Regions from separate parts of the Shewanella sp. Arc9-LZ genome, predicted to be linked through region 2. Evidence: predicted binding sites of a transcription regulator. Region 2 holds the regulator's gene; each other region holds the start of a gene.
The links. The regulator MetJ, encoded in region 2, represses methionine synthesis genes. The targets are predictions, from matches to a motif close to TAGACGTCTAGACGTCTA.

Region 1 (5,358 bases), 1.7 Mb from region 2:
GGGCTCACACCGTTTTTCCCTAAGATAAGTTTTTTTCAACTACTCTCAACAGAGAACAACCAAATTCAACTTCATACAACTACATACAATTGCCAAGTCTACATTTGGCTTCGCCATGTCTGCGAGCTAATATAGATAAATTATTTTCATTTAAATCAATGTTATCTATAACGAGTTCATCCCAATTAGAACCGACGTCGAAGCACTTTAGTCGCTTCAATCATATTCCGCAGCGCGGGCTCAACTTCATCCCAGGTACGGGTTTTTAAACCACAATCAGGATTAACCCATAACTGTTTCACCGGCACTTTTTGCGACGCTTTAGTTATTAAGTCGACCATTTCATCAACGGTTGGAATATTTGGCGAATGAATGTCATACACACCGGGACCAATTTCATTAGGATAATGAAAATCTTCAAAGGCACTCAGTAGCTCCATACGCGAACGTGACGTCTCAATGGTGATAACATCAGCATCCATGGCCGCTATGGCATTAATGGTGTCATTGAACTCGCTGTAACACATGTGTGTATGGATTTGAGTTGCATCTTCAACACCTGCAGCCGATAACTTAAACGCATCCACCGCCCAGGTTAAATAATCTGCCCATTGGCTTTGTTTAATCGGTAAACCTTCACGAAATGCAGGTTCATCAATTTGAATAATGCCAATACCTGCACTTTCTAAATCGACCACTTCGTCACGTACTGCTAATGCAAGTTGGTTAGCAATATCTTTACGTGGAATATCTTCACGAGCGAACGACCAATGTAAAATGGTCACCGGACCCGTTAGCATGCCCTTAACAGGCTTGTCGGTTAAGCTTTGCGCATAGGTAGCCCAGTCGACCGTCATTGGTTTGGGGCGAGACACATCGCCATAAATTAACGGCGGCTTAACGCAACGAGAACCATAACTTTGCACCCAACCAAATTGAGTAAACCCAACGCCCTCTAATTGTTCACCAAAATACTCCACCATGTCATTACGCTCAGCTTCGCCGTGAACTAGCACGTCGATACCCAATTTAAGTTGACGAGAAATGGTGTCTTGAGTGACTTGCTCAAGCTGTGAACGGTAATCATTGTCATTGATTTCGCCTTTACGCCAGCGACTGCGTAACCCCCGAATAGCTGGCGTTTGCGGGAATGAACCTATGGTGGTTGTGGGTAATAATGGCAGCGCTAACTTTTGTTGTTGGGCAATGATACGGCGGGCAAATGGACTGTTACGTTCAAAATCATCAGCGGTTAGCTGCGACACACGTTCTACAACCTGTTGATTAGCTGCGGCAGCTTTTGCCAAGCGGCGTTGCTGGCAACGATCAATAATCGCTCGGCTAGTTGCTGAACCTTGCTCAACGATTAATTGATGAATTTCGTTAAGTTCAAATAATTTTTGTTTCGCAAAAGCTAATTGGCCAAGTAATGGCGTAATTAATTGGCTTTCAACCTCGACATCCACAGGACAATGCAACAATGAACATGAAGGTGCAATCCATAAACAATCGCCTAACGTGGTCGCTAACTCGGTTACCTTCTGTGCAATCACATCAACATCAGCAGCCCACACATTACGGCCATTAACCACCCCAACAGAAAGTACCTGCTGAACGCCTAAAGCATTAACAAACACATCAAGCTGTTCTGGCGCGGTGACTAAATCAAGATGTAGCCCCTCAACCGGTAATGCACTCACCAATGCTTGATGATGGGCAATAGAACCGTAATAACTGGCGAGTAAAACCTTTAATGATGCTGGCTTTTGTTGCGCTAACGTTTGATAACTGTGGCTAATGGCTTGCTGCCACTCATCGGTTAAGTCTGCCGCTAATACCGGTTCATCAAGCTGTACCCAACTCACACCTTGGGCAGCAAAACGAGACAAAATTTGTTGATAGGCAACCAATAACGGCGGTAACAACGTCAACTTATTAAACTCAGAAAGGCTTTTAGATAAGTATAAATACGTCACCGGACCGAGCAGCACAGGTTTTGCTTGATGACCTAATTGCTGTGCTTCTGTGACTTCATCAAACAATTGTTCAAAGGCAATCTCAAATGTTTGATCAGCGCTTAGTTCTGGCACTTGGTAATGGTAGTTAGTATTAAAAAACTTGGTCATTTCTGCCGCACACGCATGTTGGCCGCTTTGCGAACGGCCACGAGCCACGCGAAATAAGGTGTCAATATCGACAGCGGCTGGGCTGCCATCAGCTTGAGTGGCCCGATGACGATCGGGGATCACATTTAAGGTCGCGCTCAGGGTTAGCACCTGGTCATAATAAGCAAAATCCCCTACTGGCAGTAATTCAACACCCGCATCTGCTTGCCACTGCCAATGAGTGCGCTTTAATTCACTGGCAACGTTTTTCAGCTCCGTTAATGTTGCTTCACCACGCCAATAACGTTCTAAAACAAACTTCAATTCACGCTGACGTCCTATGCGGGGAAATCCTAAACTTGAAATTTTCATACTGCTTTCCTTTTCGTTGAGCAAAAATTTATAGCCATTTATGTAGAAAAGCTACATAGGCGTCTGGACGTCTAGAAGTTTATTGTGTTACTCTGCTGTCAAGCAATCGAATTGATTTCATCAGCTAGTTGAGCAAGATTCATGTGGAGAGAAAATGATAGAGCTTAGACACCTTCGCACCTTGATGGCGTTAAAGGAAAGTGGCAGTTTAGCGGGTGCAGCTAAAAAACGGTTTGTAACCCAGTCGGCGCTTTCTCATCAAATAAAAGAGTTAGAGACACGAATTAACTCAACTATTTTTGTTCGTAAAAGTAAACCGTTAACGTTTACTCACGAAGGTTCACGTCTGCTGAATTTAGCGGAAGAAATCTTACCGAAAGTGATTGCAACCGAGTCAGATCTTAAACGCGGTTTAGAAGGTGAAAGCCAACAGCTTAAGCTCGGCATTGAATGCCACAGTTGTTTTCGTTGGTTAATGCCCGTTATTGAGCAATTTAAACAGCATGCGCCAGCAGCTCAAATTGACATTTCGAGCCGTCATTTATTTGATTCACTCAATGCGTTGGAGACAGGGAGTTTAGATATAGTGCTAACATCTGATCCTGTGCCAGGACATAGCGTCGCATATCAGCATCTATTTGATTTTGAAGTAAAGTTAGTCGTTGCTAGTGATCACGCATTAGCGGCACAAGCGTTTGTCACGCCAGCGCAATTGGCAAAGCAAACCTTAATTAGTTACCCCGTGCCTTTAGCGCGTTTAGACATATACAAACACTTTTTAGAGCCCGCGGGTATTGAACCTGGCGAGCAAAAGCAATGCGATTTAACCTCTATGCTGTTACAAAGAGTAGCCTGTAATGATGGCGTAGCAACCCTACCAACTTGGTCTATCCGAGAGAGTCAGGGGCTAAGCCTTACTGCGGTAAAATTAGGAGCAGAAGGACTAAAACGTCCTTTGTTTGGGGCCTATCGTCGCGATGCCACTAATGCAAATTTAATCCAAAAGTGGCTCGAACTGGTAGCAAGTGAAGGCATAAATCTACAACGGGTTGATTAATAAACCTCGTTTAGACAGTACGCGTCGAAGCACAAGTCCTGGAGAATCAGGGTTTTGTGTTTGGCGTAAGTTATGTGCAATCAAAAATTCTTCGCGTAAATCATCATCTAGCCCTAATGACGCAAATGCTTCGAGCGATAACTGCTGTTGTTGTTTATCAATAAGCGACTTCAATACTTTTAACGATACTGGTCGAGACAACTCAGCATTTAAATAAGCAAAAGCGGTTAACGCAATCACCTGCCCAAACACACTAAACAACGCTAATGTTTGCATTTCATCCGCATCGATTTTAGTGCCTACACCAATGTCGTTGTCTTCACGTAACAGTTGTATGCAATCCACCGCAATGGTTTCATTTAATGCCCAATAGCCTTGAACCAGTTTTTTGTAAGGCTCAGAAAGTTCATCAAGCCTTTCTTTAAGGTAAAACGAAAACGCGTAGCGATAAATGTTCACTTGGCCCAAACGGATTAAGGCATCTTTTACACTACGGCTTTTTGTTGATATGACACCTGCTGTTTGCGCGGTATTACTGCGTAACAATAAATGTGCTGCCAAAGCAGGATCCGCTGAAATGATATCGATAACGACTCGAATATCTGCTTCGTTAATCAGAGATTTTTTTAATGGAATTAATATGCCACGACGACCAATGACTTGCTCTTCATTGCCAATAATAGCTTGAACTTGAGTAAGGACTTGTTGCTCAAGATTAGTCATATTCATCAATTACCTTTTCTTAGAATAAATCACTTTATTCATTAATTTAACGATATATTAAAACGAAAGCCAGTAATAGTTTACTGGCTTTCGAAAGGTTATTCGCTAAAAAAAGATAATCTAGAAACGATAACCCGCAGTCAGTCTAATTGAGCGACCAGTACCAGAATAATAACCACTGCCATAAGCCGAGTAATAACCAGTGCCAACATAATCTTCATCAAGCAAGTTATCTACACGTAAGCTACCATTCCAACCTGAATAGGTATAGTTAAGCGCAAGGTTTGTTAGCACGTAACTGTCTAACTTATCACCGGTATTGCTGTTGTCGCCTTCCATGTAACGCTCACCAGTGTAAACACCTTCAACAAACGCTTGCCAATTATCAGCAAAATCATAGCTTACGAAGGCTTTACCTGAATGTTTTGCCACCCAAGATAACGCTTTACCGTCGTTCTCACCTTGAGTGAACTCTGCATCAATATAGTCGTACGAAGCACCTAGCAGCCAGTCATTTGATAACTGCACATCATAAGCAGTGCTCACACCAAAGCGGCGAGATTCATCGGCGTTTACGTTAGCACCACCTCCATAAGGCCCATCTGTACGACCGCCTTCGTAAACAATCTCATCTTCTAACTCAAGTTGATAAGCATTGATTTTTAATGTTTGAGTTGTAGTGGTAAAGTCCCAACCTGCTTCGTAAGAACGGCCTGTTTGTGGATTTAAACCTTGTACATCAAGCGGGGTGTAAGCTTGTTCATCGACTTTGGCAAAACGGAAGTTATCATTTGCACGGACATAAAAACGATGTTCACTGCTTGGGCGAAAATTTAACCCTAACTCCAACGCATGGGCGTCATTATCGATTTCAATACGGTTCGGATAAAGTAATTGGTCATATAAATCGTCAGTCACTTCAGAATAACGACCACCAACAACATAAGATAACGTCGGCGTTATCGGTACCGATGCTTGCACATAAGCGCTCTTTTGTGTTTGTTCATTATTTCGTTGCGTATAAAGTGTATCGAAATCAGCTTCACCTTTACTCACATCAATACCAGCAACAAAATTTAAATCACCATGTTCTAAATGATA
Region 2 (5,358 bases):
CTTGTGCTTGGGTGAAGGGACTCCAGTATTTAGAACCGTAGTTATATTCCAAACCGAATTTGCCGTATGGTGCAGGAATTTGCATGCCCACATAAATGCCGTAACCATCTTTGGTGTCGCTATCAACGGTTTCTTTTGGCACCATAATGATTTCAGTTCCAGTGCTGTTCAACTCTGCTTCAAATACTGCATCGCTTAACATGCCACCGAACAAACCAGCATTGCCGTTAGGTTCAGCACGAGTCCATCCTAATGAGGCAAACATTTTCAGGTCGTCATCGGTTTCATAGGCATAACCTAGGCCACCTAAGTACATATCACCAATGACACCGCTTGGTTGTACGCGGGTGACGAAGTTAAAGTTGTCGAATTTTTGCATGTCTTGATACATGGTTGGGGCAAAGATACCCGCCAGTTGAGTAGGGAATGCCATGGTGCCCGTAAAGCCATCATTGACATCTTTAGCACCGAATAAAGTGAACTGTAAGAAATGGTTACCGTCATTAATCACGTCGATATTAAACCCGCCGAGGTGGGTATCTTTAGTGATGATGTCACCAAACAATTCGCCATTGCCGTACTGTGATTCAAAGCCTTGGCCATAGCAAAAACGTACTGTTTGGCCTTCAATACCGGTAATATCACCCAAGTTGTAACCTAAGGTCAGACCATCGAAGTTGAAATTGACTAAGTGACCTGATGGCGTGCCGCCTCTGAGTTCATTTTCACGATAATGATTTGGTGGACCGTACGTTGAAGGGCGACGTCCAATAGAAAGGTAAGTGCCACTACCATTAATGTCTTTCCAATTAAAATAGGCGCGCTCTACTTTTAACTCATCACCACTGGTGCTACCGCTACTGGTGCCGTCCATGGTGAATGAGTTCCATGAGTCGAATACTTTAACTCCAGCAGAGTCTCCCCAGCTCTTAAACATGGTTAAACGTCCTGCAAAGCTGACGTTATCCCACACTTTAGCGTCAATGTTTAGGCGTAAGCGCGTGGTGTAAAATATATCGTTATCAATGTCCTGTTGGGTTTTTTGGCCCAACAGCATTGGCATAACGCCTTGAAGCATACCGCTTTGAAACGCGCTGGCTAAATCAGGGTTTGCCATCATCATTTGGCCTAACGGTGAGGTAGCACTGTTTGGATCGCCAAATACTCCTGACATGGCTTTAGCGCCAAAGTCAGAAAAGTTAACGTTCATGGCTGGGTTCCAAGTGACGTTTTGATAATGTAATGAATGTGCTTTGGTTCTAAAATCACCCGTAATGGCTATTCTGTCTAAGGCTGTGTGACGCTCGGTTTTGTCAACTCGTGAATTTAAGTAATCAAGATCTTCATTAATAGTAGCCAGTTGTTGTTTAAGATCGGCAATCTTTTGTGCATCGGTATCTGCTGCTAGGCTTGCGCCGCTCATAAAGAGCGCGTTAGCCACTAATATTGAGATGAGAGTTCTCATGGTCTTTCTCCCCTTTATTTGCCAAATAACAAGGTCAATTTGGCAAATTTTTTGTGTCAGGATCCCTGAGGCTAAGCCTCACAGTTTTTTCGTTTGGTTTATTGGCTGATGTTTCGTTTAGAACGAAAAGATACTCAGCATTGATGATTTAGCCGCAAGTAGCTGGTTGGTCTGAATCGGCGGCGTGGTCATATAAAAACTGTTGAATATCTTTTATGTCTTTTTCTGATAAGGCTTCAAAAACGGCAGGTTTAGCTTTGTGCTTATCACGAGTAAAGAAACGATCCCATTGGCTCATGGTTTTGGTCATTGGGGTTAATTCAGGACCTTCACTGTTAGCGCTGTGGCAGGCTTTACATTCTTTTTTGTACAGGTGCTTACCTTTTTTAGGATTACCACCATCTGCGGCCATCACTTGGGTGCCAAGTGATAATGCCATAGCAACTGCGATACCAACTTTAATGTAAGTGTTCATCATTTTGTCCTCTGTCGGGCTTATTAGGGTTGTGCATTAACAGCATTTAATTATTTATTTGCTGTAAACAATGTTACCTAAAAGTGAGTAGTGTTAATTTGAAGTAGATCATATCCATGAGAAAAATCTAATTGAAAAAAAGTTAATTGAAAGAAATCTAATGAACTAGTGTGATGTGGATCTATTGCGCCAAGATGAGGATTTTGCTAGAGGAGATAAAAGTGGTTTTTTTGATACTTATTGATGGCGTTTTTAGGTGAGAAATAGACTGCTTGATAAATAGAAGGGGAAGATTTTAATCATTATTAGCGAACAAGCCCATTGATGGCTGGTTTTGTTTACAGGTACAGAATAGCTGATTAGCTGATTAGCTCATTAACGTGTTGGTCGACATAATCACTAACACAGTGGCACTAATACTACATAACACTAAGGTGACTATGCGGGTTTTATCTTTATCAACGCGGCCAATTAATCTACCTGAGACAAGATAACCAGCAACGACTGAAGGCAATAATAGCAGTGATAGCCATAAATGCTTCACTTCAACTAAGCCGACGATGGTTAGAATAGCTAAGGCAATTAATGAGCTAAACACGAAAAAGGCAGATAATGCCGCTCTAAACTGACCTGGGTCTTGGCCTGCAAGCAAAATGGCCATTGGTGGACCACCGATAGCAGCGATATTGCCAAATATGCCTGAAAATACCCCAGCGATAAATAAACTGAGGCGATTAATAGGGGCGGTAAAGCGAAAGATGCTAAGAATAACAGCAATAAACACAATGCCTGCAATCACTAAGCCTAGTATGGCTTGTGGGGCAAACAGCAATAATCCAGCGCCTAAAAACCCCCCAGGGATCCGCCCGAGTAAGGCATATTGCAAACCATTAAATTGTAGATGACCGCGTTCTCTAAATAAGGTCATTGCAGAAATGGCAAAGCCCATAACAATAATAGGAACAGGAACTAATTGAGGATTAACAATATACAGCAGCGGGCTAGCAACAACGGCTAACCCAAAGCCAATTAAGCTTTGGGTTAGCGCGCCAAAAAACACGATAATCGATGCCAGTATCAAGGTCGTTGGATCGATAAATGACATCATAAGTTCTCTTTAAAAACATGACGACTTCTTATTAGGGTCGTTTCAAAGTCTGTGAGGTATTGACTAATCAGTGAATTATTCGAGCTCTTCCCACTCGATACCCATATCATCCATTAACTTTTTCGCTTCACTTGGAATGCTATCAGGCTGATCTTTTGATAGATCACCGTCATAAGGTAATGGTTGACCTGTGTACGCATGCAAAAATGCTTCGCATAGCAGTTCACTGTTAGTTGCATGGCGCAGATTATTTATCTGGCGACGCGTCCGCTCATCCGTCAGTACTTTTAATACTTTTAAAGGGATAGAAACCGTAATTTTTTTTACTTGTTCATTTTTTTTGCCGTGCTCGGCATATGGGCTGATATATTCGCCATTCCACTCAGTCATTAACTTACCCTTAACGATAAATACGCTGCAGATTTTAAACCGTTACAATCTCTAGTCAAATTATTGCTACTATTTAATCCCGATTGCAAATAGATTTCTTGATGTTTAGACGTCTAAACGTCTATTTAAGTTGACGGATGGGGATCTCTTAGGTAAATTTGGACGTCTAGACATCTCTTTGTGTGTTTGTGAAATTTTAGGAGTCACCATGACTAAGCATCAAAACGCCACATTGGCCGTTCGCCAAGGTATTGAAACAGACACACAACATGGTGCTATCGTGCCACCGATTTATTTATCGACCAATTATTCATTCGATGGCCACAATAATCCGCGCGAGTTTGATTACAGTCGTTCGGGTAATCCTACTCGATGTATTTTAGGTGACGCACTCGCCAAACTCGAGCAAGGTGCTACCGGCGTGGTGACATGTACCGGCATGGCGGCGATTACATTGGTGACTAGCTTACTTGGCCCAGAGGATTTATTGGTTGTGCCGCACGATTGTTATGGTGGCAGTTACCGCTTATTTACTAACTTGGCCAAAAAAGGCCAATTTAAGTTATTGGTTGTTGATCAAACTGATGCGCAAGCGCTGAGCAAAGCGATAGCTCAAAAACCGAAAATGGTGTGGTTAGAAACGCCATCGAATCCTTTATTGCGGGTGGTAGACATTAATGCCATTAGTATCGCTTGCCATGACGTTGGCGCGCTAGTGACAGTCGATAACACCTTTTTATCACCAATATTACAGCAGCCATTATTATTAGGTGCAGACATTGTTATTCACTCAACCACCAAATACATCAATGGTCATAGCGATGTGGTCGGTGGAGCGGTAGTGGCTAAAGATCCTCAAGTGGGTGAGTTGTTACATTGGTGGTCAAATACTCTTGGGCTTACGGGTTCAGCATTTGACAGTTATTTAACCCTCCGAGGCTTACGTACTTTAGCGGTACGAATTCGTGAGCATCAACGTAATGCACAAAAGATTGTTGAGTTACTCAGCGCCAGTGATGTGGTGGCCAAGGTGTATTATCCGGGTTTAAAAGACCATCTAGGTCACGAAATTGCGGCAAAACAACAACAAGGCTTTGGTGCTATGTTAAGTTTTGAGTTAATTGGCGGCGAAGCGGAAGTGGTGGCATTTTTAAAGGCGCTGTCGTTGTTTAGTATTGCCGAAAGTTTAGGCGGAGTGGAAAGTTTAGTCGCCGTTCCGGCCACCATGACCCATAGAGCAATGGACCCACAAGCAAGGCAAGAGGCTGGTATTAAAGAGACTTTATTGAGACTATCTGTCGGTATTGAAGATGCAGATGACCTCTTGGCCGATATTCAAGCAGGCCTAGCAGCTGTTGCCGCGATAAAATCAGCTTAATTCGAGTTTAAGTTAGCTGTGGTTTCGACCAAATTGGGTAAAATAGCAAAACATGCACTTGCAACACTATTGGTTTCAAAATAGAAGTCTAGCAGTCGCAACAAAAGTCGTAGTTGTTTAAGGAGTCAGTAATGACGCGAAGTCATTTACATAAGTTTGGTGGTTCAAGTTTAGCGGATGCAGATTGCTATCGCCGTGTTGCACATATTCTACTTACGCATGGTCAGAGTGATGATTTAGTTGTGGTATCCGCCGCCGGAAAAACGACTAACTTCTTATACAAATTATTGAGCCTGCGCGACAGCGGTCAGTTGTGGCAAGAAGAGCTGCAAATTCTGATCAGTTACCAGCAGACGTTAATTGAACAATTATTATCAAACGAGCAAGCGCGTGATTTACGCGAACGTTTGTCTACCGACAAATCTCAGTTAGTCAGCTTATTATCTTTAGAGCAACGTAACGATTACCAATTAAACCAAGTGGTGAGTTTTGGTGAACGTTGGTCGGCGCGCTTAATGGCCGCTTTGTTACGAGAAATGGGC
Region 3 (5,358 bases), 1.1 Mb from region 2:
GAAATTCATCCTTTAGATAATCTTCGAGTATTACAATATTTAGTTAACGAAATGGGTGTATCAGAAGCTGATAAAATGCGTTGGTATCACCATTGGATACACCTTGGTTTTGCTGCTTTAGAACAGCAGTTAAGCCGATATTCTGGACGTTTCTGCTTTGGTGATACGCCTTCGCTGGCCGATATTTGTCTGATCCCGCAAGTGTATAATGCCAAACGCTTTAATTTAGAGCTTGCTGCGTATCCTAATATTGTCAGAATTTGGGATGAGTGCCATAAGTTACCTGCATTTGCTGATGCCGCGCCAGAACAACAGCATGACGCGACGTAATCAAACCTTGTTTAATCAGCACCAGTTAAATCCGCCCCTGTTAAACCAAGTGGCCATTGATCAGTTGCAACATGGGCAGGCTAAGCCATTGTTCTTGTTGTGGCAGTGGTTACAACAAGATGAACTTAGAATGGCAGCCTTAATGACGTGTCAGAAAGTGATGCAACAACAAGGGATCACAGATTGGTTAATTAGTGCGGGTTTTATACGCAATTTGATCTGGGATAATTTGCACAGCATGACCTCACAGCCCTTAAACGACATTGATGTCATTTACTGGTGTGATAACACCCCATCTTCTGCAGAAGACCAGGCGATTGAAGCTTTACTCGTTGAGCAGATAGCTCTGCCATGGTCGGCGAAAAACCAAGCCAGAATGCACCTTAGAAATGGTGATATGCCCTATAGTTCTTGTGTTGATGCCATGTCATTTTGGCCAGAAAAACAAACGGCTATTGGGGTTAAATTAGTCCCCTCTGATGACCATACAATAGCTGAGTTTCAATTACACGTGACGAGTGTGTTTGGTTTAGGCTGTTTGTTTGACTTGTCATTAAGTCGAAATCCAAAGCGTGACAAAGCTATTTTTAACCATCGCGTGTCCCAAAAGGGATGGTTAATGCATTACTGCAAACTATCTGTAACAGATTAATCATCAATAATAATTCACCTGTTCAACCTCACAAAACCTAACTGTTAAATACATCTTTCATCTCTTTACCGCCTCACTTTGTGATCTAAATCATGTGTCTGAGATCTAATTAGGTACCTCTATAGGGGTACTGCTGTTTTGTTGATCTGAATCAATGATGTTAACGATTAACTTCAGTAGGTTAACCGCAAATGTTAAGGATGCACAGAATTGCATCTAGTTGTCATTGCCAAGGAGTGTTAAAAAATGAATAAGAAAATTACCCTAAGTTTAGTTGCTGCTTCTTTATTAACTGCTGGTTTTTCATTTGGTGCTGCGGCCCATCAAGCAGGAGATATTATTGTTCGTGCTGGTGTGGCAATGGTTGCTCCAAATGAGTCAAGCCCTGTAGTCGCAAATATTGCTGAATTTAGCGTAGATAACGATGTCCAATTAGGGCTAAATTTTGGTTATATGCTAACTGATAATATCGGCATTGAATTATTAGCGGCATCGCCTTTTAGTCACGATGTGTCACTGGGTGAACTCGGTAAAATTGCTGACTCAAAGCAATTACCTCCAACACTGGTCGCACAATATTACTTTGGCGATTCACAGTCTGCTTTACGTCCCTATATTGGTTTAGGGATTAACTTTACCAACTTTTATGACAGTGAATTTACTCAAGAGGCGAAAGATCTTGGCTTAGATAATTTGAGCCTATCGAACTCTTGGGGCGTGGCGGCTCAAGTTGGGCTTGATTATCAAATTGACAAGAAATGGTTGGTTAATGCGTCTGTTTGGTATGCTCAAATTGCAACGGATGTGAGCTTTGATATGGGGGCAGATCATGTTGTGGTTGATACAGACATTGATCCTTGGGTTTACATGATCAGCGTCGGTTATACTTATTAAGCTAGGGTAGAATACGTTAGCGAAAAACGAACATATGAAACAGGAACCTACGGGTTCCTGTTTTTGTTGATGGCACTTATGGAGACTTTTTACGCGGTTTCCAATGGCGAGTATTGTAAATGTACTCTGGTAATAAACGATTTATCCACGCGACAATGCGCCAGCGTTTAGTGACATATACTCGGCGTTTACCTTTTTGCAAGGCTGAGATGATTTGTGTAGCCACTTTATCGAGAGGCGACAACAGCAATTGTGTATTCAAATGAACGGCTTTATCAAATAACCCTAATTGAATATCACTAATGGTAATAGGCAGCTTTAATCGTTGTGCATGCATACTCAAGCCTTGCAGGTAATTTTCAGCAAAGGCTTTGGAGGCATGATAAGCCACATTAGGCCCTCCACGTTGACCGGCTATTGAGTTAATGGCGGCTAGTTGGCCGTAACCTTGCTCGCACATTAATTTAAAAATACAGTTATTTGCCGCAGCAAAGCCCATTACGTTAATATCGATAGTGTGCTTATCAATTGCCCAAGGCAGGGTAGAATCGTAGTCATTAACACCGGTATTAACAATCACCAAATGGGCGCCATTATGTTTGCTCCAAGCGGCATTCAGCTGTGCTATTAGTGTGTCAGGTTGATTAATTACTAACGGATATACACTGACATCGCCAGGCAGACTTTGACTAAACTCGTTAAGTGATTCAGGGTCGTTAACAAAAAGCACCAGCGAAACTTGCTGTGCAGATAACTGTCTGGCTAAGGCTTGGCTCAGTTGAGAGCTGGCGCCAATAATCATCGCTGTTGCTGTAGACATGATTCATCTCATCAAAAATAATGACTCATAATAGAAATAACATCAGTTGATAACAAGTAAGAAAAAAATTCAACTTGAGACGTGTAGACTTCTAGCCATCCAAGTGTATGATGGTTATCTAACAGATTGACCGATATTAACGTTAGCAATAAGCCATTCTGTCGCGGTTTAGGCTGGGTGAGTAGGTTAGTTATGTTTGCAAACGACATTTGACAATCGATGATGACCGCTGTTTTTAGCGCTAAACTGAATGTTGAAACTGTGACATAACAGACATTAACGTTATTGTGAAAAGGCTGGTTGGTTAATCGAGCGCTGGTTAATCAAGTACATGTGTTTAATTAATCTAAAGGTGAGACGTATGCCGGTTCGAATTCCAGATAACCTGCCTGCAGCAGGTATTTTAGAGTCAGAAAATATCTTTGTGATGTCTGAAACCCGAGCTGCTAATCAGGACATTCGTCCAATGCGGGTATTAATCTTGAATCTAATGCCTAATAAAATCGAAACTGAAACCCAGTTATTGCGATTACTGGGCAATACGCCCTTGCAAGTTGGGGTCGATTTATTACGCATTCATGATAAGGAATCTAAGCATACATCAGTGGATCACATGAATACTTTTTATCGTGATTTTGAAGACATTAGAAATAACAATTACGATGGTTTGATTATTACAGGTGCACCGTTAGGAAAAATTGATTTTAAAGATGTGGTGTATTGGGACCACATTCGCGAAATTATTGACTGGTCACAACAACATGTCACTTCAGTACTGTTTTTGTGTTGGGCAGCTCATGCTGGTTTGTATCATCTTTATGATTTACATCGTCAGTTATTAGCGAATAAACGTTCAGGTGTATTTAATCATCGAAGAACCAGCGACCCACATCCACTATTGCGCGGTTTTGATGATGAGTTTTTTGCACCGCACTCACGATTTGCTGAAATGGATATTGAACAAATTCGTCAACATCCAGATTTAGAAGTGTTGGCTGAATCAGACGAGGCTGGCGCGTATATTGTGCTCAGTCGTGATAATCATAATGTGTTTGTTATGGGTCACCCTGAGTATCAAAAAGACACCTTGAATGAAGAATATGTGCGCGATGTTGGCGAAGGCCTCAAGCCAGATATTCCGCAAAACTATTACCGACAAGATGACCCAACACAAGATACTATTGTTCGTTGGCATAGTCATGGCAGCTTGTTAGTCAGTAATTGGCTTAATTATTATGTTTACCAGTTAACGCCATATGACTTGTCTGACATGAATGCGAAAACACCATGGGAAAGTAAAACGTAAACTTGAATATAGTTATACCGGCGTTTTAACGTTGACTTCGTTTCGATAAAAGCTATTGTTAAACTTAGATGTTTTTATTGTAAGGTCGAGGTTAAATGGTTAAAACCAAGTTGATGATATTATTGGTGTGTGCAGTAAGCTGGCCGCTAACTACTTGGGGGGCCGGTGACATTTTTAGTGACGCTAATGGCACTATTATGAATGGCGCCAATGTTAGCGACAATACCGTTAGCAACAATACTGTTAGCAACAATACTGTTAGCAACAATACCGTTAGCGATAATACTGAAAGCACAGAAATTACTGAGATCAAACAACAGTTAGTCACATTAAGCTCACCACAACAACGCATTGACTTTTTACAACAACAGCGACCACAAAGTGCTCAATGGCCGATTGAACAGCAAGGCCAGTTATTGCATTTACTGGCAATAGAGCAAGAAGTTAACAGTGATCTTGTTGCTGCAATTAACAGCTATAGCCATGCCATTAAATTACTTACACCACATCCTCTTAGCAAAGAATTGGTCAAAAGCTATCTCGAGCGTTCATTCATACTTTACCTTCAAACTAACGACACCCAAATTTATTGCCCAGATCGTGAAGTGGCGGTTACATTAGCTCGTCAACTTGGACAAGTAGATATCTTGGCCGAAGTGTTAGCGCAAAGTGCGTATTGCCATAATAAACCAAGTGATTTTGGCGAAGGTCTCAAAAGGTTAAATGAAGCTTTAGCGTTAGCACAACAGCATCAATTAGGACTGAGTCGTCAAGCGATGATATTCAATGCCACGGCTGCTATCTATCGTGACAATGGTTTAAACCGTAAAGCCTACGAATACTTTAACAAAGCCTATGACTTTTGGGAGCAAGCCCAAGATAAGCAAGACATGTTTAATATGTTACATAACATGGTGGGCGAATCGATTAAATTGGCCTTGTGGGGGGAAAATAAAGCTCATTTAGCCCAAATGCAGCAACTGGTAGAGCAATCGCCAGAGTTTGCTGATTTTGATTTTTTCTATCAATTTAATACGGGTATTAGCTGTTGGGCTCAAGGTTTATTTCAAGAAGGTATAGATCATTTTTTACGCGCACTTGAAGTGCAAGATACAACCCAAGAAAAATACTTTGTCGACGCTACGCATGCATGGTTGGCATTGAGTTATTTTCGCCAACAACAACCAGATAAAGCTTTTAAGTATGCTGAAATATTTTCTGGTTCGGCGACTTATGACGGCCATTCCAATGAACTGAAATTGATGATTGCGGCCATTATTGATTACGCCAATGGGTCGAGTAATCTGGGCATGAATAAGCTTTTGGATACCATCGATTTACAAAAAAAGAACTTTG

Region 1: the regulator MetJ is predicted to act here: its motif matches at 2,542-2,559, upstream of metE (5-methyltetrahydropteroyltriglutamate--homocysteine S-methyltransferase).
Region 3: the regulator MetJ is predicted to act here: its motif matches at 2,781-2,798, upstream of metA (homoserine O-succinyltransferase).

What each region holds. Positions count from the first base shown of each region.
Region 1 is NZ_CP048031.1:1,035,762-1,041,119, reverse strand. It holds gene metE (5-methyltetrahydropteroyltriglutamate--homocysteine S-methyltransferase) at 186-2,477, opposite strand; gene GUY17_RS04510 (LysR family transcriptional regulator) at 2,632-3,534, shown strand; gene GUY17_RS04505 (HDOD domain-containing protein) at 3,517-4,257, opposite strand; gene GUY17_RS04500 (TonB-dependent receptor) at 4,378-5,358, opposite strand, start outside.
Region 2 is NZ_CP048031.1:4,265,582-4,270,939, reverse strand. It holds gene GUY17_RS18375 (DUF3373 domain-containing protein) at 1-1,465, opposite strand, end outside; gene GUY17_RS18370 (cytochrome c) at 1,614-1,943, opposite strand; gene GUY17_RS18365 (sulfite exporter TauE/SafE family protein) at 2,308-3,048, opposite strand; gene metJ (met regulon transcriptional regulator MetJ) at 3,124-3,438, opposite strand; gene metB (cystathionine gamma-synthase) at 3,647-4,816, shown strand; gene GUY17_RS18350 (bifunctional aspartate kinase/homoserine dehydrogenase II) at 4,948-5,358, shown strand, end outside.
Region 3 is NZ_CP048031.1:3,191,512-3,196,869, reverse strand. It holds gene maiA (maleylacetoacetate isomerase) at 1-330, shown strand, start outside; gene GUY17_RS13680 (nucleotidyltransferase family protein) at 317-982, shown strand; gene ompW (outer membrane protein OmpW) at 1,229-1,876, shown strand; gene GUY17_RS13670 (SDR family oxidoreductase) at 1,953-2,696, opposite strand; gene metA (homoserine O-succinyltransferase) at 3,058-4,002, shown strand; gene GUY17_RS13660 (diguanylate cyclase) at 4,098-5,358, shown strand, end outside.